DNA from 2 places in the Streptomyces similanensis genome. Region 1 is predicted to be linked to the other one. Evidence: riboswitches for the same ligand, from Rfam matches in the RefSeq annotation. Region 1 holds a riboswitch; the other holds the start of a gene.
What was found. A riboswitch is a leader RNA that binds a small molecule or an ion and turns the genes downstream of it on or off. The one in region 1 is predicted to bind thiamine pyrophosphate.
Positions count from the first base shown of each region.

Region 2: it holds a riboswitch for thiamine pyrophosphate, as region 1 does, so the genes downstream of both, thiO (glycine oxidase ThiO) here and ABEB07_RS20790 (purine-cytosine permease family protein) in region 1, are expected to answer to the same signal.

Region 1 is NZ_BAABKC010000059.1:91,739-106,289, forward strand. It holds gene ABEB07_RS20745 (cytochrome P450) at 1-1,075, shown strand, start outside; gene ABEB07_RS20750 (ferredoxin) at 1,111-1,305, shown strand; gene ABEB07_RS20755 (NAD(P)/FAD-dependent oxidoreductase) at 1,302-2,519, shown strand; gene ABEB07_RS20760 (alpha/beta hydrolase) at 2,552-2,719, opposite strand; gene ABEB07_RS20765 (hypothetical protein) at 3,136-3,642, shown strand; gene ABEB07_RS20770 (S8 family peptidase) at 3,962-5,173, shown strand; gene ABEB07_RS20775 (S41 family peptidase) at 5,661-7,061, shown strand; gene ABEB07_RS20780 (oxidoreductase) at 7,081-8,016, opposite strand; gene ABEB07_RS20785 (TetR family transcriptional regulator) at 8,097-8,705, shown strand; gene ABEB07_RS20790 (purine-cytosine permease family protein) at 8,905-10,314, opposite strand; TPP riboswitch at 10,304-10,398, opposite strand; gene ABEB07_RS20795 (hypothetical protein) at 10,617-11,705, opposite strand; gene ABEB07_RS20800 (hypothetical protein) at 12,393-13,010, shown strand; gene ABEB07_RS20805 (ATP-binding protein) at 13,320-14,551, shown strand, end outside.
Region 2 is NZ_BAABKC010000124.1:3,480-18,030, reverse strand. It holds gene ABEB07_RS34020 (TetR/AcrR family transcriptional regulator) at 1-357, shown strand, start outside; gene ABEB07_RS34015 (phytoene desaturase family protein) at 812-2,320, shown strand; gene ABEB07_RS34010 (hypothetical protein) at 2,361-3,386, opposite strand; gene metF (methylenetetrahydrofolate reductase [NAD(P)H]) at 3,443-4,366, opposite strand; gene thiE (thiamine phosphate synthase) at 4,552-5,220, opposite strand; gene ABEB07_RS33995 (helix-turn-helix domain-containing protein) at 5,889-6,254, opposite strand; gene ABEB07_RS33990 (NAD(P)/FAD-dependent oxidoreductase) at 6,334-7,563, opposite strand; gene ABEB07_RS33985 (hypothetical protein) at 7,630-7,980, opposite strand; TPP riboswitch at 8,016-8,127, shown strand; gene thiO (glycine oxidase ThiO) at 8,125-9,291, shown strand; gene thiS (sulfur carrier protein ThiS) at 9,288-9,488, shown strand; gene ABEB07_RS33970 (thiazole synthase) at 9,492-10,286, shown strand; gene pknB (Stk1 family PASTA domain-containing Ser/Thr kinase) at 10,538-12,478, shown strand; gene ABEB07_RS33960 (deoxyribonuclease IV) at 12,550-13,476, shown strand; gene ABEB07_RS33955 (sulfite oxidase-like oxidoreductase) at 13,522-14,190, opposite strand; gene bfr (bacterioferritin) at 14,345-14,551, shown strand, end outside.

The sequences.
Region 1 (14,551 bases):
GCTGATCACCCGCTACGACCATGTGCGGACCCTGCTCGGCGACCCACGGGTGAGCGCCGACCCGGCCCACGGCGGTTATCCGCACCGCAACGCCGCCATGCGGGCGAGGGAGCGGGACCAGCGCACCTTCATCACCATGGACGACCCCGAGCACGCCCGCCTGCGCAGAATGGTGACGGGCCCGTTCGCCATCAGGAAGATGGAGGCTCTGCGGCCTTCGGTCCAGCGGCTCGTCGACGACCAGATCGACGCGATGCTCGCCGGCCCGAATCCGGCCGACCTGGTCACCGCGCTCGCCCTGCCGGTGCCGAGCCTCGTCATCTGCCGACTGCTCGGCGTGCCCTACGGCGATCACGACCTGTTCCAGCGCAACACCCAGGTCATCGTCCGCCGCACCTCCACTCCGGAGGAGGTCGTCGGAGCGACCCGGGCGCTCACCGACTACCTGGACGATCTCCTGATCGTCAAGCGGAAGCACCCCGAGGACGACCTGCTGTCCACACTCGTCACCGAACGCGTGGACACGGGCGGGATGACACAACGGGAGGCCGCCCGCATGGGCGTCCTGCTGCTCGCCGCAGGCCACGAGACCACAGCGAACATGATCACGCTGGGCACCCTCGCCCTGCTGCAGAACCCCGAGCAGCTCGCCCTCCTCCGCGACTGCCCGGACCCCGGCGTCGTGGCGGGGGCCGTGGAAGAACTGCTGCGCTATCTGACCATCACGCACTCCGGACGCCGTCGCGTGGTCCTGGGCGACATCGAGATCGACGGCCAGGTCCTCCGCGCCGGCGACGGCCTCATCCTCGCCAACGACATCGCCAACCGCGACCCGGAAGCCTTCCCCGACCCCGACCGGCTCGACGTCACCCGCGACGCGCGCCGCCACGTCGCCTTCGGATACGGGGTGCACCAGTGCCTCGGCCAGCCGCTGGCCCGCGTCGAACTGCAGGCCGTCTACGGCACCCTCTACCGCCGCGTGCCCACCCTCGCCCTGGCCACGGACATCGACCGGCTGGAGTTCAAGCACGACGGCCTGGTCTACGGGGTCTACGAACTCCCCGTCACCTGGTGATCCCCCACCCGCCCCCACCGGAATCGAGGCACCCCGTGCACGTGGAAGTCGACCAGCCCAAGTGTGTCGCCTCCGGACAGTGCGTCCTGATGGCCCCCGACGTCTTCGACCAGGACGACGACGGCATCGTCGAACTGCTCACCGACCGTCCCGGCCCCGGACACCGCGACGGCGTCCGGGAAGCGGCGGCGGTCTGCCCGGCCGCGGCCATCCGGCTGGAGGAGGAGTGACCACCGCCGCACCGGTACGCCGCGTGGTGATCGTGGGCGCCTCGGCGGCCGGCCTCACGGCCGCCGAGGCCCTGCGCCGGGAAGGGTTCGAGGGAGCCGTGACCCTCGTGGGCGAGGAGCACCACCTGCCCTACGACCGGCCGCCGCTGTCCAAGCAGATCCTCACCGGCGCCTGGCCCGTCGAGCGGGCCGCACTGCGCCGACCGTCCGACCTGGACGCGCTCGGGCTCGATCTGCGGCTGGGCAGCCGGGCGGTGCGCCTGTCCCCGGCCTCCCGCACGGTCACGCTCGCCGACGGCGCCGAACTCGGCTACGACGCGCTGATCGTGGCGACCGGAGTACGGCCGCGGCGGCTGGCCGGGCACACCGCCCCGGGCGTGCACGTGCTGCGCACACTCGAAGACGCGCGACGGATGCGCGAGCGCCTCGGCGCGGGCCGCCGGCTGGTGGTGATCGGCGCCGGTTTCCTCGGCTCGGAGGTCGCCGCCGCCGCACGCTCCCTCGGCGCCTCGGTGACCGTCGTGGAGACCGCTCCCCTCCCGCTCGAGCGGGTCGTCGGAGAACGGGTCGGCGCCCACCTCGCGCAGCTCCACCGCGACCACGGGGTGGACCTGCGCACCGGCGTCCGGGTCGGCGAGATCGTCGCGCACGGCGGACGGGTCGGCGGGGTGACCCTGACCGACGGGACCGTGCTGCCGGCCGACGACGTCCTCGTCGCCATCGGTTCCGAACCCAAATCCGACTGGCTCAGCGGCAGCGGCCTGGACCTGGCCGACGGAGTGGTGTGCGACCAGCACCTCACCGCCGGCCCCGGGGTGTACGCGGCCGGTGACGTCGCGCGCTGGCACCATCCGCTGTTCGGTGTCGCCCTGCGCGTCGAGCACCGCACCAACGCCGCGGAACAGGGCATCGCCGCGGCCCGCGCCCTGCTCGCCCCCGAGCGGGCCAGACCCTTCGCTCCCGTCCCGTACTTCTGGTCCGACCAGCACGGCGTCAGGATCCAGGCGTTCGGTCACCTCCGGGACCACGACGAGGCGCAGGTGGTGGAAGGCGCCCCCGCCGAGGGCCGCTTCCTCGTCGCCTACCGCAGAGGACGCCGGCTCACCGGCGCCCTCGCCGTCGCCATGCCGCCCAAGGCCCTGCACCCGTGGAGGGCCGCCATCGCCGCCGAAACGGACTGGCGGACCCTCCCCACAGCGCCGCTTCCGGCCTGACCCGCCCGCTGCGGCGCGTCCCCCGCCCTCTGTCATCGGCTGTCGGCGGGCGCCCGGCAGACGACGTCCTTCTCCGGCAGCCTGCCCGTGGTCAGGCAGACCGTGGCGGGCTCGTCCGCGCAGGACCCGGCGCCGTGGACGCCGTGCCCCTCTCCGCCGAGCACGGTGACCATCCGCGAGCCGTGCAGGGACCGGTGCATCACCCGCCACCGATTGACGCTACGTCACGACCGGCCAGCGCCGGACCGGATCGGCGGCCGCCGTGTCGAGGCCGGCCGTCACGGGCGTGGACGCCATGACGCGCGGCGTGCGGACCTGCGCGCCCCGCCCCTCCCCGGCGGCGGCCGCGACCAGCGCGAAGGCCGGCCGGCATCGCCTGCCAAGTGACGCCGCCCGCGACCGGACAGCGCACCGCGTCAACCATCTGCCCTTCCCAGGCCCCCGGTGTGCTGGTCACGATGACGTGCGGACACCCGCCGCGCGTTCCCCCCGCTCGCCCCGTACCTCTGCCAGCTGCTCGGCCAGTTGCCCCACAAGGGCTGCGACCAGCGGTTTCACCCACGACGGTAAGGTGACATGGGCCCACCGACCCGGCACCACGTACCAGGAGCGCCAATTGTCCAGGCTCTACGTCGTCACCGGCGCTCCCGGAGCCGGCAAGTCCACCCTCCTGCCACACCTGGCGGCATACCCGTTCGCCACGGTCGACTTCGACGAACTGCCGGAACGGGACGGCAGCTTGCTCGGCATCGACATCACCTCGCCTTCAGCGGATTCCGTGTGGCCCGCTTACAACAGGCTCTGGGTGCGGATCACGGCCATGATGCTCCGGGCCGGCGCAGACGTAGTGGTGCTGTGCCCCCTGACACCGGCCGAATGGGCAAGCGCTGCCGCAGGAGTCCCGGACCCGCCGCACGTCCTCTGGGCACGCCTCGACTGCGCCGACGCGGACAGACGCACTCGCCTGGCCGCCCGTGGATGGAACGCCGACGAGATCGGGGAAGCACTCGACGACGCGGAAGAACTACGGCACGCGGTGGACCGGGAGTTCACCACGACCGGCCGCAGCCCGGCCGAGACTGCAGCGGCCCTGAGCCTGTGGATCACCAGCGAAAGGGAATGACCTCGGCCGGCGCAGCCCGCCGTGAACAAGCCAAGGGTAACCGCTCAGTCGCCGACACCGACCCGCACCGACCGGCGCCCTGCCGTCACCTTCGCCGAGCCACGGCGCCGGTCGGGCCCGGTGCTTCACATTGCCCAGACATTGCGGACGGCGGCGGTTCGTGACCTGGCCATGACTTGCGCATGACATGTTCAGGGAAGTCCTTGCTCCGCTACTCCGTGTTGGCACATCGTCGCTCTGCGGCGCCGATCCCGTGCCGCGTCCGGCTGAGACGCGTCCGTCGTCCAGGACGCGTACCGATCGAGAAGGACTTCCTCCGATGGCAGCAGTACGCACCATGAAGCGCCGGATCGCCGCGGCGGTCGCCACCACGGCCGCCGTGTCGGCCGTTCTCGCCGGCGTCACGGCGCAACCGGCCGAGGCCGCGCCGACATCAGGCACGGTGCTCAACGCCGACAGCCCCCAGGCGGTGCCCGGCAGCTACATCGTCACCCTGAAGCGCGGCGTCGGGTTCAAGGCGAACGCGCGGCAGGGCAAGGACCTGATCTCCGCGTACGGCGGCTCCGTGCGGCGGACGTTCACCTCCGCCCTGAACGGCTACTCCGCGACGCTCACCAGCACGGAGGCCAGACGTCTGGCGGCCGACCCCGAGATCGCCTCGGTCGAGCAGGACCAGGTGGTGCACGCGCTCGGGACGCAGACCGACGCGCCGTGGGGTCTGGACCGGATCGACCAGCCCCACCTCCCGCTGAGCGGCACGTACACCTACCCGGACAGCGGCGGCGGCAACTCGACCGTGTACGTGCTGGACACCGGTGTACGCATCACCCACCGGGAGTTCGGCGGCCGGGCGTCGTACGGCTACGACTTCGTCGACAACGACGCCACCGCGCAGGACGGCTACGGCCACGGCACGTTCGTCGCCACGAACGTCGCCGGAAGCACCTACGGCGTGGCCAAGCAGGCGAAGATCGTCGCGGTCCGCGTGCTGGGCAACGACGGCTCCGGCACCACCGCGGGCGTCATCGCGGGCGTGGACTGGATCACCTCCCACCACGTCGCCGACTCCGTCGCCAACGTGTCCCTCGGCGGGGGCGCCAGCACCTCGCTGGACAACGCGGTGAACAACTCGATCGCCTCCGGAGTCACCTACTCCATAGCGGCGGGCAACTCCGGTGCCAACGCGGCCAACTACTCACCGGCTCGTGTCGCCAACGCCCTCACGGTCGGCGCGACCACCAGCTCCGACGCGCGGGCCAGTTACTCCAACTACGGCTCCGTCGTGGACCTTTTCGCCCCCGGCAGCAACATCACCGCCGGCTGGAACACCTCGGACACCGCCACCTACACCGGAAGCGGCACGTCCTTCGCCGCCCCGCATGTCTCCGGTGCGGCGGCGCTCTACCTGACCGCCCACCCCGGCGCCTCCCCGGCGACCGTGGCTGCGGCTCTGGTGAACGGCGCCACCGGCAACGTCCTCACGGGCATCGGCGCCGGCTCACCCAACAAGCTGCTCAAGCTCGTTCCGTAGCCCAACAGCCGCACCGCTCAGCACCCCACAGGAATCACCCAACAGGCAGGCCCCGCCGCTCACCCACCGGAGCGCGGGGCCTGCCCCGTCCGGCGCGAGCTCCGAAGGGACGCCCCGGCGCTGGGAGTCGGAGCGCGCCCTGCTGAAGAGCGACAAGAACCCGCGTGTGATGCGGTACAGCGCCCTGACCCACTCCTTCCGAGCCGTCGACGACTCCCAGGGCCTGGATTACTTCGGGTACGTCTGGACGACGGAGCCCGCCCGGTAGCCGTCACGCACGGGCGGACCGCGGGTCGCTCACACCCTTCGTCCCGGATGGCCGGTCCCTGAACGCGATCGCCTCCGGATACTGCCGGCAGCGGGGGCTGGCCCCACCTTCGATCGACCGGACAGCCGGATGGCCGGGAGAAGGCCATGTCGGCGACCGTGGGTCGGTCCCGAGCAAGTCGCCCACAGAGCAAGTCGCCTACAGAGAAGGCAGGAGATCGTGCGCATCGCCACGGCCACCGCCGCCGTCCTGGCCCTCACCGGCCACGCCGCGCCGGCCGCCACCGCCCCTCAGCCGACCACTGGCGGAATCTGGCGCATGGACGGCTACGGCACGGTCCTGTCCATCCGGAACGGAACCTTGCAGGAGTATCAGACCACCGCCGTCAGCTGCCTCAAGGGCGATTCCGCGCAGCGGACGGGCCCCGGCGCCTACACCGCGCCCGACGGCACTGTCCTCACCGTGCGCACCCAAGGAGGCCGCGACCGCGGGTCGATGCGGGCGGACGGCGACGTCGGCCACCGGAACCTGCGCCGGATCCCGAAGCTGCCCGACGCCTGCACGAGTCCGGCCCCCAAGGGCCCGCTCGCTGCCTTCGACGTCTTCTGGCAGTCCTTCGAGGAGAACTACCCCTTCTTCGCCGCCAAGGGCATCGACTGGCACGCCGTACGCGACCAGTACCGCCCCCGGGTGAACGCCGGGACGACGAGGGACGAGCTCTACGCCGTCTTCAGCGAGATGGTCGAGCCGCTCCACGATGCCCACGTCGCCGTCCAGGACGGCGAGCGCGTCTTCGCACGGGTCCGCCCCGGCACCCTCGTGCCCACCGAGCAACTGGACACCAAGGTCGAGGAGTTCATCGTGGCGCGTGACCTCAAGAACGCCCGGAACCTCCAGGACTTCGCCAACGGGCGCATCACCTACGCCGACCTCCCCGGCGGGCAGGGCTATCTGCGGATCTCCGGCTTCGGCGGATACGCGGACGACGGTGCCCCCTACGCAGCCCAGCTGGCCGAGCTGGACAGGGCGTTGGACACGGTCCTCAGCCAGGAGCGCACCCAGCGCCTGAAGGGTCTGATCATCGACCTGCGGATCAACGGCGGCGGCTCCGACGCCCTGGGAATCCACATCGCCGAGCGCCTCACCGACACCTCCTACCTCGCCTACTCCAAACGGGCCCGCAACGACCCCGCCGACCCCACCCGGCACACCCGCCTCCAGCCCGCGTATGTCACGCCGGCCCCAGGGCCCCGTTACACCGGCCCGGTCGCCGTGCTGACCGGCGGCTCCACCCTCAGCGCGGGGGAGACCTTCACCCAGGCCCTCATGGACCGGCCCGGAAAGACGGTCCGGATCGGGCAGCCCACCCAGGGCGTCTTCTCGGACGTCATGTCGCGCAAGCTCCCAGGCGGCATGACGGCCTGGCTTCCGAACGAGGAGTTCCTGGCCCGGTCGGGCAGGACCTTCGACGGCACGGGCATTCCGCCGCACCTCACAGAGCCGGTCTTCACGAAGGAGGAGTTCGCCAAGAAGAGGGACTCGGCCTTCGACAGGGCACTGAACGTCCTGCGGCACCACGGCGGCGCCACGGGTTGTGCCTGCGAGTCGAACCCTGGCTGAGCCGGTTGACCAAGCCCTGCTAGGAAGTGGCCCGAAACGGGTATCGCACGTCGGTGAGTCGTTCCGACAGCTCCCATAGACGGCGGCCCGTCTGCGGGTCGGCCGCCGTGGTGGACAACCGTACGTGTGTCGGACCGCCTCGCAGCTCGGCGAAGCCGTCCGGCCCGATGAAGTCACCGCCTTTCACCTCAGGGGCGGTGGCCGCGTACAGCTGGGGCAGCGCGCCTTGTTCCGGGCGCTGGGAAAGCGGGATGAGGATACGTCCGAACAGCACCTTCACGATGCCGACCGGCGCGCTCGTCTGCAGGTTGGTGGAGGTGTAACCGGGGTGGGCGAGGACACTCCGCACCGAGCTGCCGGCCGCGGTCAGCCTTCGGTGGAGTTCCCATCCGAAGACGGCGTTGGCCAACTTCGACTGGTTGTAGAACCGCATGGGGGAGTACGTGCGCTCGCCGGAGAGGTCATCGAAGTAGAGGTGACCTTGCCGGTGGTTGGCCGAACTCACCGTGACCACGCGGGGGTCGATGCCGTCGGCGAGCAGGTCGAGCAGGAGACCGGTGAGCGCGAAGTGGCCGAGGTGGTTGCCGGCGAACTGCGACTCGTGAGCCTGGGCGCTCAGTGAACGGGGTGGCGCCATCACGCCGGCGTTGTTCACGAGTACGTCGAGCCGCGGGTGATCGGCGCGCAGCTGTTCGGCGAATGCTCGGACCGATCCGAGGTCGGCCAGGTCGAGACGGCGCACTTCCAGAGCGGCGCCGGGCTGCTCGGCGGCGATCTCTGCGGCGGCCGTGTGCCCTTTCCCCTCGTCGCGTACGGCGAGGATCACGTGTGCGCCCTTGCGGGCGAGTGCCCGGGTGGTTGCCAGGCCGAGACCGCTGTTGGCCCCGGTGACGACGAACACCCGCTTGGCCTGATCGGGGATCTGATCGGCGGTCCAGCGCAGACTCTTCGACATGTGGCACACATTGCCGTCTATGTCACCTGGTGTCAAGATGTCACTGGGTGTCATGTGTGACATGGAGCTAGAATGCCGAGGTGAGTTCCCGCCCTGAAACCACCCTGGCCCAGCGCAAACGCCAGCTCGTCTCCAACGAGCTCAGTGAGGCGGCGCTCCAGCTGATGGCCTCGAAGGGATTCGACGCGGTCACCGTCGACGAGATCGCGGCCACCGCCGGCGTGTCCAAGCGAACCTTCTTCCGGTACTTCGCCTCGAAGGAGGACGTCGTCGTCCAATTCCTGGCCGACATGGGCACCGGCATGCGCGCGGCGCTGGCGTCACGACCCACCACGGAGCGGCCGTCCCTGGCCCTGCGGCACACGGTCTGGGTCGCCATGACCGCCTGCGCCGGCCATTCCGACAGGGCGCTGGGTGTGGTGCAGCTGATCCTGCGGACCCCCGCCCTGCGTGCACGGTTCCTCGAACACCAGGATCAGTGGCGCGACGACCTGGCAACGGAGTTGGCGCAGCGCCTGGGGCCCCGCCCCGACACCGATCTGTACCCACAGGTGGCCGCGGGGATGGCGCTCACCGCCTTCGACGCTGTTCTGCAACAGTGGAGCGGCAGCGACGGTGTCCAGGACCCCGCCGAACTGACCGACCGGGTCTTCGCCATCATCGCCCCGGCGTTGGACTCGGTGAAGTGAGCGGCTTCGCGGCCGGCGAAGGATTTCGATTCCCGGTACCGAGGTGAACGCCCTCCCAGGTGAACGACCAGCGCGTCGACGCGGCCACAGGCGAGCTCAAGCGGTGCTCCTCCGCACCCCTGCCGCCGTGTGCCACGAATCCTCGAAGATCAGCGAGGTATGGCATCGGCACCACCTGCACGGTCGGTCCAGGCCGCCCTCACACCCGGCGGCGCACCCGCAGCGGTGCGTAGAGGAGCAGGGCGGCCAGGAACGCCACCGGGTAGGCGAGATCGGCGCCGTGCAGGGCGCGGGCGACCGGGCCGACGTACAGGCCGGTGCTCATGAACGGCACCGCGACGGCGAAGCCGGCGACGAACGCCACGAGCGCCGGCCACCAGGGCGCCCGCGCCGCCTCCTCCGCCGCGAGGTCCACCGGCCGGCCGTCGCGCGCCCGCGCGCGGGCCAGCCAGTCGACGGTCACGATCGCCACGAACCCGGGGATCCAGTAGCCGACGAACAGCAGCACGTTCTGGAAGCGGGCGGTGGTGTCGGCGGCGTGCATCCACAGCACGAGCGGGAAACCGAGCACCGCGGCGAGCGCGGCGGCCACCGGACGCGGCAGCCGGACGCCGACGGTCTGCAACGCCAGTGACCCGCTGTAGTCGTTCATCGCGTTGCTGCACAGCGCCGCGAGGGCCACCGCGAGGAGCCCGAACGCGCCGAGCGCGCCGCCGCCCAGCAGCCGGTCCACCCCGCGGGCGGTCTGGTCGGTGAACTGCGCCGCGCCCCACAGCCCGAGCGCCTGCACCGCGACGAAGGACGTTCCGACCCCGAGCAGGGTGCACCAGAACATCCGCCCACGGGACGCCGTGCGCGGCAGGTAGCGGCTGAAGTCGCTGGCGTACGGCGCCCACGAGAGGGCGAGGCTCAACGCGACGGTGCAGGTCAGCACGAACGCGCCCGCGCGGTCGGCGCCGTGCGCGCTCGCGGCTGTCGTGGGCTGGGCGCCGTGCGCGAGCTTCACCGCGAGGACGGCGAACGCGGCGGCGAGAGCGAAGGTCATCACCGTCTGCAGGCGGTGGATCGCCTCGTAGCCGATGACGCCCAGCGCCCCTTGGGCCGCGAGCATCACCAGGACGCCCAGCCAGAACGGCCAGCCGAACAACTGGGCCAGCGCGTCGCCGCCGAACAGACCGATCAGCGCGTCCCAGGCGATGGACGACAGCCACTGGAGGGCGCCCGGCAGCACGACGCCCCGCCCGAAGGCCAGCCTCGCCAGGGGGAGTTGGCCCGCCCCGGTCTGGCTGCCCCAGGTGCCCAGGTAAGCGGTGGGCACCGCGCCGAGCAGGGTGCCGAGCACCACGGCGAGCAGCGCGGTGCCGAAGTCCAGCCCGAGGGCCGCCCCGACAGTGCCGGTGAACACCCCGGTCATCGTCAGGTTGGGGGCGAACCACACGGTGAACAGCCGCCGGGGGCCGCCGTAGCGGGCATCCTCCGGCACCGGCGCGATACCGCGCGCCTCCACCCGCAGATCCCCGGGCGCCGTCGGCATCCGCCCGTCGAAGACACCCCGCGCCTCGGCAACGGCAGCCCCGTCACGGGCATCACGGGCATACGGCAATGACATACGACATCCCTCCGCCAGTCCTAACTGGTTCAGGTTCGACGGGTGTGATCTCAGCCCACGCGCGGGGCACCCCGTGTCCAGGTACGCCGGTCAGAATAACCCGGCCCGGTGACCGGTGCCGATGTCCTGCCGATCGCCGACGACAGACGGTGGCGCACAGTGCCCTGGGACAGCCGGAGCAAGCTCGGATCCGGGGCCGTGCGCCTGGTCGGTCCCGGCGTCCGGGGGAACCGGCCACGTCCTGACCATCCGCGCGTGCGCCAGGGCCGGACCGGGAGTCCGGCCCGGCCCTGGCGGTTGGTTCAGTTCACGGTGAAGGAGTAGTCGTACATGGTCAGTTGGATGCCGGAACGGGTCGTCGCGTAGACCTGGAGGCCGTAGGGGCCCTCCGACGCCGGGGCCCACTCGACGCTCGCGGCGTGGTGCGTGTCCGCGCTGACCGTGACCTCCGGATCCCCGTTGAAGGAGTACGTGTAGCTCACGACGCCCTTCACTCTGGGCGTGAACGTGAACGTGAACGTGCCCGGGACGCCCGCGCCGCCGCCGGAACCGTTCTCGGGGTAGGCGGAGGAAGCGACGACGGGAGTCGTGTCGTAGAAGATGCCCCACGAGGCCGCGTCACTGATCCAGCCGTTCGCGCTCCTGCTGGTCACCTCGACGCGCTCGCCGGCGACGCCGTCGAGTGTGAGCTTCGTTCGGGCCGTGCCGTTCGCCGCCGCCGCGAGCTCGATGGTCCTGTCGTCGTCCACGCCGCCCACCGTCCGCACGGAGTAGCCGACGACCGGGCTCTTCGACTGGAGCGCGGCGTCGGGCCGGAACGTGAACGTCGTCGGCCTGCCGAACTCGGGTGCGGGGACGGCCGGGGTGACGGTGGGCGCCGTGCTGCCGACGCGAAACGTGTAGCTGGTGGTCTCCGACGGATTGAAAGCCCGGTCGAGGCTGCTCACCCACAGGGTCATCGGGCCGGAGCCGGCCGGTGGCATCAGGCTGAACGTGGCCGAACCGCCGGGCGCGTCGGCACGCACGAAGTGTCCCGGGTCCGCGTACGGGTCCTCGGGCTGTGGGATGCCCCAGTCGCCGGTGCGCGCGATGACGACGACCGGCAGGGGCTGCGTCCATGAGTACTCGAACCCGGTGACATCGGAGATGCCGTTGGCGTCCAGCGTGAACGTGACCGGCTCACCGCCCTGATTCACCTGGTCCGGCGGGTAGTTCGACGAGGAGACGGTGGGCGCGCTCGCCGGGAGGGTGTCGTCGACGGTGACGTAACAGGGGGCGGACCAGTCCGAGGCCCCGCCGCCGGCCACCGTCTGCGCCTGCCACGCGTAGGTCTGCCCGTCGGTGAGTGTCTCGGCGGCCGGCGGCCTCGGATCCGGCGACGGCGTGGTCACGGGTGACCGTCGTGACCTGCGACGGGTCGGTCACGGGCCAGGCCTGATACCGGACGGCGAGCGGGGAGCCGCCGGCGGTGCCGACGGTTCCGGGGATGCCTTCGACGACAACGCCGTTGCCGGCCCAGAGATACGTGGGGCGGCCCGCGTCGGTCGAGCACCTGTGGATGCCCGCGCAAGGCGCTCGGATACGTACTGGCGTGCGGGCAGCGACAGGATCGTACGGGCACGTCTTGGACAGCGCATGACAATTTAAGAAGACATGATCGAACGGCGTGAGCTTCGTCGACCGGGCAGCGCGCCGCAGCTGTCGTTGCCGCACACGACGGGGCGTGCCCACAGATCGAGTCGTACCTGCCCGAGCGCTTCGGCACTCGACGGCCGGACCGGCGCCGGGAGCGGCGATGGGGTCAACGAAGCTCCCCTGCTGTCGCACCCCTGGCCGAGTGGCACACGGGAGAGCCTCGGGGGTGAGGGCGCCCCTCCCGCTGACGCGGCGATACGCCTCGGCCCTGGTGGACCCCGCTCGGTCGGCTCGTCGCGGGCCTTCAAGTCTGGCGCACCTTGGAGGAACGCGGTCACCTTTTCGGGGATCCCGCTGTGCGGAACCCTGGATTACGGAATCGTCTGTGCCCGTGCGTTCGACCAGCCGGGCGAGGATGCCGCGAAGAGCAGAGGGGCGAGGCAATGGGTGAAGGCGAGAGGGAGACGTGGACGACGGAGGAGTTCGGGCCGTCGCACGCGGGTGCCGTCGGGGTGCTGCTGGCCGACGGCACCGTCCCGGACCCCGTGCTCTTCCTCAGCTCTTCCGGGGCGGAGTGCAGGCGGGTCTCGCAGTGGAGCGTCTACGACGGCCGGTCCTGTGGCGGCCCTCGGGCGGCGGCGCTGCGCGCGGTGTGTTCGTGCGGCTGGACGGGAACCGGCCGCGCCCTCGACTGGAACCAGAGCAGCGACGGCGACGGCGAGGACCCGGGCGAGGCCGCCGAAGCCGTCGCCGACGCCTGCGGCCGAGACTGGGATGCGCACACCGTCGAGGTCGCGCGGTCGGCGCTGCCGCTCCCGCAGACGGTCACCGCTCTGCTGGAGCAACTGGAACGGGAGATCGAGAAGCTGGCGAAGCACTCACCACTGGCCGCGGTACGCGCGGCCCGCCACCTGGAGATCCTCGCCGCGCGCAGCGCCTACTGGCCGGCGCGCGACATCGCCCGGGATACGCCGCCCGAGGAGGCCGCCGCCGCACTCGGGCTGAGCCCGCACGACGCGCGAGGCCACTTGGCGCGCTTCGGTGACTTCAGCCGCTACTGAGCACGCCCCGCCATCGGTCGACGGCACGTTCCGCGGTCCCCGCGCCGCACCGGACCGGACCGGACCGGACGGGACGGGACGGGCAGGCGGAGACGGACTTCGCGTCGGCCGGCGGCCAGGCGACGGCGCGGGAGCCGAGCGCTGTCTGGTTCAGTTCTGGGCCCGCTGGATCCGACCTGCGACGCCCGCGGCCCGGGCAAGGAACCAGGACGCGGCACGACTTCCTCATGGCCGGATGTTTCCGTGACCCCCGGGCACGGCGATACAGTCCGGCGAGGGACGGACGGGTGACCAGGGGGAGGAGCCGGCATGCTGGAGGTCGTGGCGCTCAGCGCACTCACCACGTTCCTGCTGAGCGTGGGGAACGGGGCCGCTGGAGAGGTCGGCAAGAACCTGACCCTGTCGGCGGGCGCTCTGGTGAGGCGGACCCTGGGACGCGAGACCCCGCTGCCCGTCGGCGAGGAGGAGAGGTCCGAACTGGCCGGCCGCCTGCACACGGCGATGAGCCGCGATCCGCGACGAGCCGGTGAGTGGGCCCACCTCGTGGACAGCGCCCGGGTCCGGACCGAGACGCCGTCGCGCGGTGGCATGCCCCCGGCCCCCTGGGCGTTCACGAACCGGCAGAAGGTGCTCAGGCAGCTGATGCGGGAAGCAAGGCGGCCCTGGGAGGGCAGGCCCCGGGTCGCGCTCCTGTCAGGTCCTCCGGGAAGCGGCACCACCGCGGTGGCCCTGCGCGTCGGCGGGGAGAGCCGCGACCGCTTCCCCGACGGACAGTTCTACGTCGATCTGCGCGACGCCTGCGACGACGAGAGCGGACCGGACGCGGCGGCCGTCCTCCTGCGCCTGCTGCGCGAGACGGGGATGGGGCCCGACCGGATCCCGGCCACCGAAGCCGACCGGGTGCGGCTCTACCGGCAGATCACCGAGGGCAGGAAGATGCTCGTGGTGATCGACCACACGACCTCGCTGGCCCAGGTCCGCGGCCTCGTACCGGCGACACCGGACGTCTTCCTTGTGGTCGTCGTCTCCGGACCGCCCCTGCTGCTGGAGGCGGAACGTGTCCCGGTTCCGCCGCTGACCGACCGGTACGCGAAGCAACTGGTGCGGAAGGTGGCGGGTCAGGCCAACGCCGCGCGGGTGAACGCGCAGTTGCCCGCACTGCTGGAGCGCTGCCAGGGCAACGCGTTCGTGCTGCACGCCGAGGCGAGGCTGCTGGCCCGCGGCGGGAGCGGTCCCGCACCGCGGGCCGAGGCATGGCGGCACCACCCGGTACGCGCAGTGGCGCAACTCGCCGCGGTCCAGCTCGCTCCCGAAGCGGCCCGTCTGTGCCGACTGACCGCGCTCGGCGGCTGGCCGTCCGTCAGCACGGTGATCGCGGCCGCCGCCGCCGGCCTCGACGACGAACAGGCGGCCGGCCGGATGCTCGACGAGGCCGTGGACGTCGGACTCCTGGAGCCTCTTCCCGACCGGCGGTACCGCTTCCGGCCCGAGATCAGGCGCCAGCTCGCGGACACCGCCGCGGCGGAGTACGGAGCCCGGGA
Region 2 (14,551 bases), on a different contig from region 1:
AGCCGGGTCGACGCGCTGGACGCGATGGTCCGGGCGGGCCTCGTCTTCATCGACCGCTACCCCGCCTTCACCCAGCTGTACGTGGCCGAGCTGTGGCGCACCAACCGGGCCTGGCAGTCCACCCTCATGGTGGTCAGGCGGGAGGCGGTCGCGGTGGTGGAGGGCGTCCTGCGCGAAGGCGTGGCGCAGGGCGAGTTCAGCGACGAGATCGACGTGCCGCTGACCGCCGCCGCGCTGGTGGGGATGGTGCTGGTGGCCGCCCTCGACTGGAAGTCCTTCCAGCCCGAACGCTCCCTGGACGACGTCCACGCGGCGCTCTCCCGGCTGCTCCAGGGCCGGGTGAGCGGCGCCCGCTGACCGCCCCGCCGATCCAGGGCCGCTCCGGACCGTCGGGGGCGCGTGGGGGCGTGCGGGCGCGCACGAGAGCGCCGGTGCGCCGTGGCCCACGTTCCCCCGCCGGCCACGGCGCACCGGCGCTCCGGTCCCGCCCCCGTTCCCCCGTCGGGCCCCCGTCGGTCATCCGGGTTCCCCCGTGCCTCGCTTCCGCCGACGCCGGCCGGCGGAAGGAGCGGTCCAGGGCGGCGCGGCTCCGCCGCCCCGTGTCGGCGGTACCGGCGCCGTGCCCCTTCCCGTGCCTCCACTCTTCCGTCCGGAGGGGCCGCTCCCCATCCGCGCGGGTACTCATCTGTGCGCCTAGGTACGGGTACTCAGCACCGCGCGCCGCGCCCCGGACGACGCGCCGCCGAGAGGGAACGTGCTGGTCACGGCCCCGTGGCGGGCGTTGTCGGTGGTGGTCGGTAAAGTCCCCGGCATGGCACGGATTGCGGTGATCGGCGCCGGGACGGGCGCGATGGCTGCCGCCGCCCGGCTGGCCGTCGCGGGCCACCGGGTGACGGTGTACGAGCGTACGGAGACGTACGGCGGCGGGGTGCGCCGCTTCGAGCGGGACGGCTTCGCCTTCGACACCGGCCCCGGGCTGCTCCCGCTGCCCGCGGTCTACCGCGACCTGTTCGTCAAGACCGGCAAGGAGCCGCTGGAGGACCGCGTCGAGCTGGTCCAGGTCGACCCCTCGGCCCGGCACGTCTTCGCGGACGGCGCCGGGGTGTCCCTGCCGAACGCGTCCCGCGCGGGCGTCGTCACGGCCCTGGACGAGGCGCTCGGGGCGGGCGCCGGGCAGCGCTGGGGCGACTTCCTGGTGCGGGCGCGCGAGGCCTGGGACCGCACCCGCCGGCCGCTCCTGGAGGAGCCGCTGTGGCCCGACTGGCCGGTGCTGGCCGAGCGGGAGCCCTATCCGTCGGTGCCGCACAAGCGCCTGCTGCGCACCCGGCGGGCGACCACGCTCGCCGAGGTCGGCGCCTGGGAGCTGCGCGACGCCCGCCTCGCCGCTCTGCTGGAGAGCCACGCGCTGGCGTACGGCCTCGATCCGCGCACGGCGCCGGCGAGCGCGGCCGTACTGCCCTACCTGGAGCACGCCTTCGGCACCTGGTACGTGCGGGGCGGCCTGCGCGAGCTGGCCCGCGCGGTGTACGAGCGGTGCGTGGCGCGCAGGGTGGAGTTCGTCTTCGGGGCCGAGGCCCGGCGGATCGTCGTCGAGGACGGCCGGGCGGCGGGCGTGGAGTTCGCCGACGGGACGGCGGTGGCGGCGGAGTTCGTGGTGGCCGGCGTCCCGCCGCGGACGCTGGACCGGCTGGCCGGGGCCGCGGTGCGGCCGGCGGACGGGGTGCCGGCCCGGCGCGGGCTGCCGAGCCGGCTGACCGTGCTGCTGGCGCTGCGCGGCGGCCGCCCGGCGGGCACGGCGCACCGGACCGTGGTGCACACGCCGGATCGCGAGGCCGAGTTGGACGCGCTGTTCGGCCTCTCCCCCGCGCCGCCCGCGCGGCCGACGGTCGCCGTGACGCGGCCCGGCGACCCGGCGCTGGTCCCGGACCCGGAGCACGAGGCCGTGACGCTCACGGCCACGGTCCCGGCGGACGGCGCCGGGCCGATCGCGGGCGACGCCCTGGAGGCGCAGGCCGACCGCATGGTCACGGCGGCCGAACGGGCCGTGCCGAGGCTGCGGGAGCGGATCCTGTGGCGCGAGCTGCGCGGCCCGGCCGACGTGGAGCGGGAGACCGGGGCGGCGGGCGGCGCGGTGCCCGCGCCGGCGCTGGCCGCGGCCGGGGGGCGGCTGCTGCACCCGGCCAACTCCACGCCGGTGGCCGGGCTGTTCACCGTGGGCGGCTGGTCGCATCCCGGCGGCGGGCTGGCGCACGCCGGGATGTCGGGCGCGCTGGTGGCCGGACTGATCGTGGAGGGCCCGGAGTTCCGCGGCTCCCGGTGAGCCGGGCCCGGCGGCGCGCCGCCGGGTCCGGAAACCGGGTTCAGAAGCGGTACTGCTCGTCGAAGCCCGGCGTGTGCGGGCTCTGCTGGTGGCCGTCGCCCTGGTACGGGTAGGGCTGCTGCTCGGGCGGGAGCGCGCCGCCGTGCGGGTCCTCGCCGCGCTGCTGCGGCACCCACACCCCGGCGGCCGGGGTGTCCCCGCCGTAGCCGCCGGTCGTGTACGGCGGCTGGGCGCCGTCCTGGCCGTAGGCGCCGTCGTAGGAGGCGCCGCCGTAGCCGGACTGGTCGCCGAGGTAGGGGTCGGGGTAGCCGTTGTAGCCCTGGCCGGCGCCGTCGTAGCCGTAGCCCTGCTGCCCGTAGCCGGAGTAGTCGTAGCCGTAACCCTGGTCGGGGCCCTGGGTGGTGGCGTACTGGTCCTGGGCGGGCTGGGCGGCGTAGACGCCGTAGGAACCGGTGTCGTCGGGCAGGGGCTGGGGTGCGTAGACGGCGGTGGCCGCGTCGGCCGCGGCCGGGAGGGGGCGGGCGGGGGCGAACACGTCGTCGCGGTCGTAGTCGTCGTCGTGCCCGTACGCCGGGACGTCGTGGCCGGGCAGGGCCTCGGCGCCGTCCGGCCGGTCGGTGGCGCCCAGTTGCTCCGTGGCGCTCAGCTGGTCCATGGCGGTCGTCGGGTCCGCGCCGGCCGCACGGGGCGCGCCGTCGCCGGTGTCGTGGTCGCCGTCGGCCGGTTCGAAGCCGGCGCTCTGCGGGGCGTCGCCCTTCTTCCCGCGCTCGGCCCGGCCCCGGCGGCGCTTGGTGCTCTCCGCGCCCGGATCCGGCCGGCTGACCGCCCAGCCGGCGGCGAAGCCGCGGCGGAAGGACAGCGTCACGAACGTCTGCCCCACCGCGAACGCGGCCGTGCCCAGGGCGATGACCAGGACCGAGGGCAGCAGCACGCCGACCACGACGCACAGGAAGCCGGCGAAGGCGAGCAGCCGCCAGCGCAGCCGCGCCTTGTACTGCAGCAGCACCTCGCCGAGCAGCCACAGCGCGACGCCGCCGAACGCGATGTAGAGGACCGTCCAGCCCATGTACGCCCCTCTCCCAATGGCCGCTCCGCAGTGTGTCGTACGCGGAGACGGCCGGTCTAGGCCCGCGGGGGGTGGTGCAGGCCCAGGTTCTCGTAGATTTCCAGGGTCGCCGTGGAGTTGTTGAGCGTGATGAAGTGCAGTCCGGGCACTCCTTCGGCCAGCAGCCGCGCGCAGAACTCGGTGGCGAACTCGATTCCCATGGAGCGTACCGCCGCCGGATCGTCCTTCGCCGCGAGGATCCGCTCTTTCAGGGCGTCGGGGATGACGGCGTTGCTGAGCTGGGGCAGTCGTTCCAGCATCTTGACGCTGGTGACCGGCATGATCTCGGGGATGACCGGGGTCGCGCAGCCGGCGGCGGTGACGCGGTCGCGCAGCCGGAGGTAGGACTCCGGCTGGAAGAACATCTGGGTGATGGCGTAGTCGGCGCCCGCGCGGCACTTGTCGACGAAGCGGGCGACGTCGGCGTCCCAGTCGGCCGAGCGCGGGTGCATCTCCGGGAACGCCGCGACGCCGACGCAGAAGTCGCCCGACTCCTTGATGAGCCGGACGAGTTCGGCGGCGTAGGTCAGCCCGCGCGGGTGCGGGACCCAGTCGCCCATGGGGTCGCCGGGCGGGTCGCCGCGCACCGCGAGCATGTTGCGGATCCCGGCGTCGGCGTACTGGCCGATGATGTTGCGCAGCTCGGCGATCGAGTGGTTGACCGCGGTGAGGTGGGCGACCGGGGTGAGGGTGGAGTCGGCCGCGATCTGCTGGGTGGCCCGGACGGTGCCCGAGCGGGTGGAGCCGCCGGCGCCGTAGGTCACCGAGACGAAGTCGGGGGCGACCGCCTCGACCCTGCGCAGCGCGTTCCAGAGGTTGCGCTCGCCCTTCTCCGTCTTGGGCGCCCAGAACTCGAACGAGAACGTGCTCTTGCCTGCGGCGAGCATGTCGCGCACGGTGCGTGCGCGGTCAGTCCTGGTGGATGCGGTTCCGAGGGCCATACCCGCAGGCTATCCACAGGGCGACGGTCCCCCAACCGAGCGCCGGAAATTTGACCGAATTGCACCTTTGTTGTCCACCCCTCGGACACCGCGGTCCGCGGCGGGGCGTCCGGAGTCGCCCGCCGTCCACGGACCGAGACGCCGCCGGGCTCCGTCACGGCCGGAAACCCGCGCCGGGCGCGGGGCTAGCGCGCCGCCCTCAGCCGCTCGGCGAACGCGGCCGCGGCCGCGCCGGGGTCGTCGGCCTCGGTGATCGCCCGGACCACGACGACGCGCCGGGCGCCGGCCGCCAGGACCTCGTCGAGGTTGTCCAGGTCGATGCCGCCGATGGCGAACCAGGGGCGGTCGGCGCCGAGGGCGGCGGTGTACCGGACGAGGTCGAGGCCGGGGGCGTGGCGGCCCGGCTTGGTGGGGGTGGGCCAGCAGGGGCCGGTGCAGAAGTAGTCCACGCCGTCCTGGACGGCCGCCGCGGCGGCCTCCGGCTCGGCGTGCGTGGAGCGGCCGATCAGGACGTCGTCGCCGAGGATCGCGCGGGCGGCGGGCACGGGCAGGTCGCCCTGGCCGAGGTGGAGCACGTCGGCGCGGGCGGCGTGGGCGACGTCGGCGCGGTCGTTGACCGCGAGCAGCTTGCCGTGACGGGCGCAGGCGTCGGCGAACACCTCCAGGTGCTCCAGCTCCTCCCCCGCCTCCATGCCCTTGTCCCGCAGCTGCACGATGTCAACCCCGCCGGCCAGCACCGCGTCGAGGAACTCGGCCAGGTCGCCGCGGTCCCTGCGGGCGTCCGTGCACAGGTACACCCGGGCGTCGGCGAGCCGCTCCCGGGCGGCGGAGGCGCCGATGGCGGCGTCGGACATACGTGGGTCCCCCTCGTTGGTCTCGTGTGCCGGCGCGCGGCCGCGAGGTGCGGTGCGTCGGCGCGGTGCGCCGCGTCGACGGGCGCGGCGCGCTGCCGCGGCGCGGGCCGTAGGGTCGCGGCGCGCACCCGTCGCCGTCCGGTACGGCACGGCGGCGCCCACAGCCTACGCGGGCCGCCGGCGCCGCCGTCACCGGTCCACGGCCCGGAGCGCGCCGCACTCGCCGACCCTCGGCCCGCGAGACACCATGGCCACCGGCCCGAGAGGGCGTCACCACCGACCCGCGGGGCGTCGCGCCCGCCGGCCCTCGGGGCGGCGCGCCCGCCGGCCCTCGGGGCCTGCGGCCACCGGCCTGCGGGACCTCGTGGCAACCGGTCTGCGGGGACGTCGTGGCACCTGGTCTGCGGTGATGTCGCCGCCGGTCCATGAGGGCGTCGCCGCCGGGCCGCCGAGGGAGTGTCGTAGCCGCCGGTCCCCAGGGCCCCGTGGCCACCGGCCCGCAGGGGCGCCGATCCTCAGGGCCCCGTGGCCACCGGCCTGCAGGGCCCCGTGGGCACCGGCCTGCGGGGCCCCGTCGCCAGCGGCCCGCAGAGGCCGTGGACGGCGCGCGGACCAAGGGGTGGTCGGGGGCCGGCTTCGCGGCCGGCCCCCGGCACGGCGGCGGGGCGTCAGACGGCCAGGGCCTGGGCTCGGCGCTTCACCTCCGTGCCGCGGTTCTCGCTGAGGGCCTGCGCGGGGGTGCCGGGCAGGCTCGGGTCGGGGGTGAAGAGCCACTCGATCATCTCTTCGGCCGTGAAGCCGTCGTCCCGCAGCAGGGTCAGGGTCCCCACCAGGCCCTTGACGACCTTGTCGCCGTCGATGAAGGCGGCAGGCACGTGCAGGGCCCGGTTCTCCCCTCGGCGTACGGCGATGAGCTGGCCCTCCTTGACCAGCTGCCGCACCCGTGTCACCTCGATATCGAACATTTCGGCGATATCGGGCAGGGTGAGCCAGGCGGGGACGAGAGCATCAATCTTGGCGTCAATCTCGGTCACGGAACCAAGCGTGCCATCTGCCACCGACAGTCGGAAGTCAGCCCCACCCGCCTGGGCGGACGGCCGGCGCCCCGGCGCCCTACGCGGCCGCCGTCTTCAGCGGTCGGGCCGGGTCCGCGAGCAGCTCCGGGTCCATCTCCGTACCGGCCTCGACGAGCCGCCGGCCCTGCGCCAGATCGCGCGGTCGGCCGACCGCCAGCAGAGCGACCAGCCGCCGCCCGCGCAGCCAGCACACGCTCCACGCCGGACCGGTCGCGTCGCCGCGCCACAGCAGCGTGTCGGCGGCCGTGTGGTGCCCGGCGTACTGCACGAAGCGGCCGAACTGCTCGGACCAGAAGTACGGCACCGGGTCGTAGGGAGCGGGGGCCTCGCCGACCACGTTGGCGGCGACCGTGCGCGGCCCCTGGAGCGCGTTGTCCCAGTGGTGGACCAGCAGCCGCTCGCCGTAGCGGCCGGAGGGGAAGGAGGCGCAGTCGCCGACCGCGTACACGTCGGGCAGGCCGGTGCGCAGGTGGTCGTCGGCGAGGATCTCACCGTGCTCGCCCAGCCCGATGCCGGAGGCGGCCAGCCAGGCGGTCGCCGGGCGCGCCCCGATGCCGACGACGACCGCGCCCGCCGGCAGCCGCGAGCCGTCGTCGAGCACCACCGCGCCGGGCTCGACGCGCGCCACCCGCGCGCGGGTGCGCAGCTCGGCGCCGCTGTCGGCGTACCAGGCGGCCATCGGCGCGGCGACCTCGGCGGGCAGCACCTCCGCCAGCGGCCGGTCGGCCGCCTCCACCACCGTCACGGCGCAGCCGGCCTCGCGCGCCGCGGTGGCGAACTCCGCGCCGATCCAGCCGGCCCCGACGACCACCACGTCGTGCCGCGCGGCGAGCACCGGCCGCAGGCGCGCGGCGTCGTCCAGGGTGCGCAGCAGGTGGACGCCGGGCACGCCCTCGGAGCCCGGGAGGCGAATCGGTTCGGCACCGGTGGCGAGGACGAGGACGTCGTAGGGCACCGGCCCGGCGGAGGTGTCGAGGACGTGCTCCTCGGGGCGGACGGCCAGCGCCTCGCAGCCGAGCCGCAGTTCGAGGCCGAGCGCCTCGAAGTCGACGTCGAAGGCGGAGTCCTCGGCCTTGCCGAGCAGGACGGCCTTGGACAGCGGCGGCCGGTCGTAGGGCTGGTGCGGCTCGGCGCCGATCAGCACCACCGAGCCGGTGAAGCCCTGCTCGCGCAGGGCGACCGCGGTCTGCACGCCGGCCATGCCCGCGCCCACGACGACCACGCGCCGCGGCTGTGCCGTGCCCTGTTCCCGCGTCTGCTCGCTCACCTGATCACCATAGCCACCTGACGGGCCGTCAGTGAGCGGCGTGCGCGGTGACCTCTCGCACAACGGCTACCGCCGGACCTCTTCCACCACGCTCGTGCCGCTGCCCGGCTGCGACTCCCACTCCCAGTTCTCCGCCAACCGCAGCCGCCCGTCGGCCAGTTCGGTCACCGTCGAGACGCAGTGCCCGCTGGAGGTGGTGCCGTCATGCTTGAGCTGGACGTACCGGAAGTCGAGCCGGTCGCCCTCTCTGGTACCCACCAGATGGCCGCGTACGACATCGCCGCCGGCGTACTCGGCCCAGATCCGCCCGTCCTCCTCGTGGTACGCGAAGCGGGTCCGCGTGCCCACCTGGCCGGGGGCCTGGTCGGCGACGGGGGCGAGGATCAGACCGTCCAGTGAACCCGGTGAACGCGACATGCGAAAAGCTCCCTCCCAAGTGGCGCTGCTAGGCTATAAGCACTCGCGGGAGCCCGGACGCACCGGGCTGAGAGGGAGGCTGGCGGCCTCCGACCGTACGAACCTGATCCGGGTCATGCCGGCGAAGGGAGGGGCTGGAAGCCCATGTCATCGACGCACACGTCGGACGTCCTCGTCCTCGGCGGCGGGATCATCGGCCTGGTGACGGCCTGGCGCGCGGCGCAGCGCGGACTGGCCACCGCCGTGGTGGACCCCGAGCCGGGCGGCGGCGCCGCGCAGGTGGCGGCCGGGATGCTGGCCGCGGTCACCGAACTCCACTACGGCGAGCAGACGCTGCTCGGACTCAACCTGGCCTCCGCGCGCCGCTATCCGGACTTCGCCGCCGAACTGACCGAGGCGACCGGACACGACCTCGGCTACCGCCGGTGCGGCACCCTCGCGGTGGCGCTGGACGCCGACGACCGGGCCCATCTGCGCGAACTGCACGCGCTGCAGCGGCGGTCGGGCCTGGAGTCGGAGTGGCTGTCGGGGCGGGAGTGCCGGAAGCTGGAGCCGATGCTCGCGCCGGGGGTGCGCGGCGGGCTGCGGGTGGACGGCGACCACCAGATCGACCCGCGGCGGCTGGCCGCGGCGCTGGTGACCGCCTGCGAGCGGGCCGGCGTGGTCTTCCACCGCGCCTGGGCCGAGCGGCTCACCGTCGAGCGGGACCGGGCCGCCGGCTGCGTCCTCGCCGACGGCACGGCGCTCGGCGCCCCGCAGGTGGTGCTGGCCGCCGGCAGCCTCAGCGGACGCCTGGCCGGAGTGCCGGACGAGGTGCTGCCGCCGGTGCGGCCGGTCAAGGGCCAGGTGCTGCGGCTGACGGTGCCCGCGCGGTACGCGCCGTTCCTGAGCCGCACGGTGCGGGCCGTGGTGCGCGGCGGCCACCTGTACCTGGTGCCGCGGCTCAGCGGCGAGCTGGTCGTCGGGGCCACCAGCGAGGAGCTGGGCTGGGACACGACGGTGACCGCCGGCGGCGTGTACGAGCTGCTGCGCGACGCGCACGAGCTGGTGCCCGGCATCACCGAGCTGCCGCTGACCGAGACCCGGGCCGGACTGCGCCCCGGCTCCCCGGACAACGCGCCGCTGCTCGGCCCGACCGCGCTGCCCGGACTGCTGCTGGCCACCGGCCACCACCGCAACGGGGTGCTGCTCACCCCGGTCACCGGCGACGTCCTGGCGCACGTCCTGACCACCGGCCAACTGCCCGACGAGGCCCGCCCCTTCACCCCGCGGCGTTTTCGCGCCGCCGTCCGCACGGAGCAGCCCGTATGAACATCTCCGTCAACGGCGAGTCCCGCAGCGTGGCGTCCGGCACGGCGCTGGACGCCGTCGTGCGGGAGCTGACCGCGGCGCCCTCCGGGGTGGCCGCCGCCCTCAACGAGACCGTCGTCCCGCGCGCCCGCTGGTCCGCCACGGTGCTGGCCGAGGGCGACCGCGTCGAAGTGCTGACCGCCGTCCAGGGAGGCTGAACCATGGCCGACGACCTTCTCGTCCTCGGCGGTACGTCCCTCACGTCCCGCCTGATCATGGGCACCGGCGGCGCGCCGAGCCTCGATGTGCTGGAGCGGGCCCTGGTGGCCTCCGGCACCGAGCTGACCACAGTGGCGATGCGCCGGGTCGACGCGTCGGTGCACGGCTCGGTGCTGTCGATGCTGCGCGAGCTGGGCATCGCGGTGCTGCCGAACACGGCGGGCTGCTTCACCGCGGGCGAGGCCGTGCTCACGGCGCGTCTGGCGCGCGAGGCGCTGGGCACCGATCTGGTGAAGCTGGAGGTCATCGCCGACGAGCGGACCCTGCTGCCGGACCCGATCGAGCTGCTGGACGCCGCGGAGACGCTGGTGGACGACGGCTTCACGGTGCTGCCGTACACCAACGACGACCCGGTGCTGGCCCGGAAGCTGGAGGACGCGGGCTGTGCGGCGATCATGCCGCTGGGCTCGCCGATCGGCTCCGGGCTCGGCATCCGCAACCCGCACAACTTCCAGCTGATCGTGGAGCACGCGCGCGTGCCGGTGATCCTGGACGCGGGCGCGGGCACCGCCTCGGACGTGGCGCTGGCGATGGAGCTGGGCTGCGCGGGTGTGATGCTCGCCTCGGCGGTGACCCGGGCGCAGGAGCCGGTGCTGATGGCCGAGGCGATGCGGCACGCGGTGACGGCGGGCCGGCTGGCCCGGCTGGCCGGGCGCATCCCCCGGCGCCACTTCGCCGAGGCGTCCTCGCCCACCGAGGGCCTGGCCGCCCTGGACCCGGAGCGCCCGGCGTTCTAGCCCGGCGGGACTCCGGCGCTCCAGGACTCCGGCGCTCCAGGACTCCGGCGCTCCAGGACTCCGGCGCTCCGGTGCTCCGGCGCTCCGGCGCTCCGGCCCTGTCGGGCGCCGGCACTGCGGCGCTCGGGGGCGCTCGGGGGCGCGGGCGGGTGGCCGCGGGGGGCGTGGGAAGCGTCACAGGACGGCTTCAGTCCCGTCCCGGGCGGCGTCCGGGAGGCGTGCGCGTCCGTGGCGGCTCGTAGACTCGCTGCGTGGATACGACCCTTCAGGACCCTCTCGTCGGGCAGGTGCTCGACGGCCGCTACCGCGTCGACGCGCGGATCGCCGCCGGCGGGATGGCCACGGTCTACCGGGCCCTGGACACCCGTCTGGACCGGGTCCTCGCCCTCAAGGTGATGCACCCCGCGCTCGCCACGGACGTCTCGTTCGTGGAGCGGTTCATCCGGGAGGCCAAGTCGGTCGCCCGCCTCGACCACCCCAACGTCGTTCAGGTGTTCGACCAGGGGGCCCAGGGGTCGTACGTCTACCTGGCGATGGAGTACGTCGCCGGCTGCACCCTGCGGGACGTGCTGCGCGAGCGCGGAGCGCTCCAGCCGCGGGCCGCGCTGGACATCCTGGAGCCGGTGCTCGCCGCGCTGGGCGCCGCCCACCGCGCGGGCTTCGTGCACCGCGACATGAAGCCGGAGAACGTCCTGATAGGGGACGACGGCCGGGTCAAGGTCGCCGACTTCGGGCTGGTGCGCTCCGTGGACACCGTGACGAGCACCACCGGCGCCGTCCTCGGCACCGTCTCCTACCTCGCCCCGGAGCAGATCGAGACCGGCACCGCCGACCCCCGGGTCGACGTGTACGCGTGCGGTGTCGTCCTCTACGAGATGCTGACCGGCGGCAAGCCGCACCAGGGCGACACCCCCGCCCAGGTGCTCTACCGGCACCTGCACGAGGACGTGCCGCCCCCGTCGGCCGCCGTGCCGGGCCTGTCGCCGGCGCTGGACGAGCTGGTCGCCGCCGCCACCGCCCGCGCCCCGCAGACGCGCCCGCACGACGCCGTGGCCCTGCTGGCCCGGGCCCGGGAGGCCCGCGCGGCGCTGAGCGCCGACCAGCTCGACGCACTGCCCCCGCGGGCCCGCACCGAGGAGCACGACAACGCCGAGGACCGTACGAGCGTGATCCCGCGCGCGCTGACGGTGCCCCGCCCGCTGCCCGTGAACGGCGACCCGGCGGACGAGGCCGCCCTGCACCGCACCAGCCGCCTGGAGACGCCCCCGCCCCCGGGCCCCGCGCCGCGGCGGTCCGGCGCCCGGCGGTCCCGGCGCGGGCTGCTCACGCTCGTCGCCGCCGTGCTGCTGGTCCTCGGCGTCGGCGGCGGCGTCTGGTACATCAACTCCGGCCAGTTCACCCAGGTGCCGCCGGTGCTCGGCAAGACCGAGGAGCAGGCCAGAACACGGCTCGACGGGGCCGGTCTCAAGGTCAAGGGCGTCGAGCACGCCTACAGCGACACGGTCCGGCGCGGCACGGTCATCAGCACCGATCCGAAGGTCGGCGCCCGGATCCGCAGCCACGACGCGGTGCGGCTCACCCTGTCGGACGGACCGGAGACGGTGCGGGTGCCCGACCTGAAGGGCATGGCGCTGGACAAGGCGCGCGCCCGGCTGAAGAAGGAGGGCCTGGAGCCGGGCATGGTGAGCCGGGAATTCAGCGACGACGTGGACAAGGGCTCCGTGATCTGCACCGAGCCCGGGGCGGGCACCGACCGCCGGGCCGGCTCGGCGATCGCGCTCACGGTCAGCAAGGGCCGTCCGGTGGACGTGCCGGACGTCACCGGCGAGGACCTGGACCAGGCGAGGTCGGACCTGGCGGACGCGGGCCTGAAGGTGAAGGTCGCCGCCGAGCAGGTCACCTCGGAGTACGACGCGGGCCAGGTCGCCCGCCAGTCCCCGGGCGCCGGCGGCAGGGCGGCCGAGGGCGACACGATCACGTTGACCGTGTCCAAGGGCCCGGAGATGGTCGAGGTGCCGGACGTGACGGGCGACAGCGTGGACGACGCCAAGAAGACGCTTGAGGACGCCGGGTTCAAGGTCGACGAGGACCGCGGGCTGCTCGGACTGTTCGGCGACACCGTCAAGAAGCAGTCGGTGGACGGCGGCGACCGGGCCCCGAAGGGCTCCACGATCACCCTCACCATCCGGTGAGGCGCCCCACGAGAGCGGGATCACGGCGGCCCGGGCCCGGCGCCCGCCGGACCCCGTGACACCCTGAACGGGTGAGCACCCAGCAGTCCCCCGCCTCCCCCGTCACACCCACCCCGCCGGCCCCTTCCGTCCCGCCGGGTCGCGCCCGCAACCCGGTGGGCGGCCACGTCCCCGTCGCGGGCGGGCTGAACTCCGTGGGCCTCGCCTACGCCCGTGAGCTGAAGGCCGAGACCGTGCAGGTCTTCGTCGCCAACCCGCGCGGCTGGGCCACGCCCACCGGCGACCCACGCCAGGACGAGGCGTTCCGCGCGGCCTGCGCCGAGGAGTCGATACCGGCGTACGTGCACGCCCCGTACCTGATCAACTTCGGCTCGCACACCGAGGCCACCGCCGAGCGGTCGGTGGAATCGCTGCGGCACTCGCTGCGGCGCGGCCGGGAGATCGGCGCGCTGGGCGTGGTCGTGCACACCGGGAGCGCGACCGGCGGCCGGGACCGGGAGGTGGCCCTCGCGCAGGTACGGGAGCGCCTGCTGCCGCTGCTGGACGAGCTGACCCACGACGACGACCCGTGCCTGCTGCTGGAGTCGACGGCCGGACAGGGCGCCTCGCTGTGCTCGCGCACCTGGGACTTCGGTCCGTACTTCGCGGCGCTGGACGCCCATCCCAAGCTGGGCGTGTGCCTGGACACCTGCCACGCCTTCGCCGCCGGGCACGACCTGACCGGCCCGCACGGCATGCACCAGACCCTCGACCTGCTCGTGGAGACCGTCGGTCCGGGCCGGCTGAAGCTGATCCACGCCAACGACTCCAAGGACGTCTGCGGCGCGCACAAGGACCGGCACGAGAACATCGGCGCCGGGCACATCGGCGAGGACCCGTTCCGCGCGCTGATGACCCACCCGGCCACCGAGGGCGTGCCGCTGGTCATCGAGACGCCCGGCGGCAAGGAGGGCCACGCGGCCGACGTGGAGCGGCTGAAGAAGCTCAGGGACGGCTGAAGCTCAGGGACGGCTGGAAAGCTCAGGGACGGCTGGAGCGGAGTTTCACAGCTCCGGCCCGTCCCCCGGTTCCTCCTGGTAGGAGTAGCGCTGCTCCTTCCAGGGGTCGCCGATGTTGTGGTAGCCGCGCTCCTCCCAGAAGCCTCGCCGGTCGGCGGTCATGTACTCCACGCCGCGCACCCACTTGGGGCCCTTCCAGGCGTACAGGTGCGGGACGACCAGGCGGAGCGGGAAGCCGTGCTCGGCGGTGAGCAGTTCGCCGTCCTTGTGGGTGGCGAAGAGGGCGTCCTCGGCGGTGAAGTCGGCCAGGCGCAGGTTGGAGCTGAAGCCGTACTCCGCCCAGACCATCACATGGGTGACGTCCGGCGCGGGCGGGGCGATGTCCAGGATCGTACGGGCCGGGATGCCGCCCCATTCGGCGCCGAGCATGCTGTACTTCGTGACGCAGTGCAGGTCGGCGACCACGGTGGTGTACGGCAGGGCCGTCAGCTCCTCGTGGGTCCAGCAGTGCTTGGCGCCGTCGGCGGTGGCGCCGAAGACCCGGAACTCCCAGCGCTCGGGCCGGAACTTGGGCACCGGTCCGTAGTGGGTGACCGGCCAGCCGCGCTGGAGTCGCTGGCCCGGCGGCAGCTCCGGCCGCGCCGCCCCCGCCGAAGCCCCCTTCGCCCCTGCTCCAGACGCGTCCCCAGACCCGCGTTCCACCGGCTGACCCATGACTCCATCCTGACAGACCGGACGGGGTGAGCAGGAACGGCCCGGGAACGATTCGGGCATCTATTACTAAGTGTGAACTTACTGGACGACTGTGCGCACCGGTGCAATCATGCGGCGCTATCGGATCGGATCCGCACAGAAGGAGCCCAGCAGGATGCAAGGCGACCCCGAGGTCATCGAACTCCTCAACGAGCAGCTGACCGCCGAGCTGACCGCGATCAACCAGTACTTCCTGCATTCGAAGCTGCAGGACCACAAGGGATGGACGAAACTCGCCAAGTACACCCGCGACGAGTCCTTCGACGAGATGCGGCACGCCGAGCTCCTGACCGACCGCATCCTGCTCCTGGACGGCCTGCCG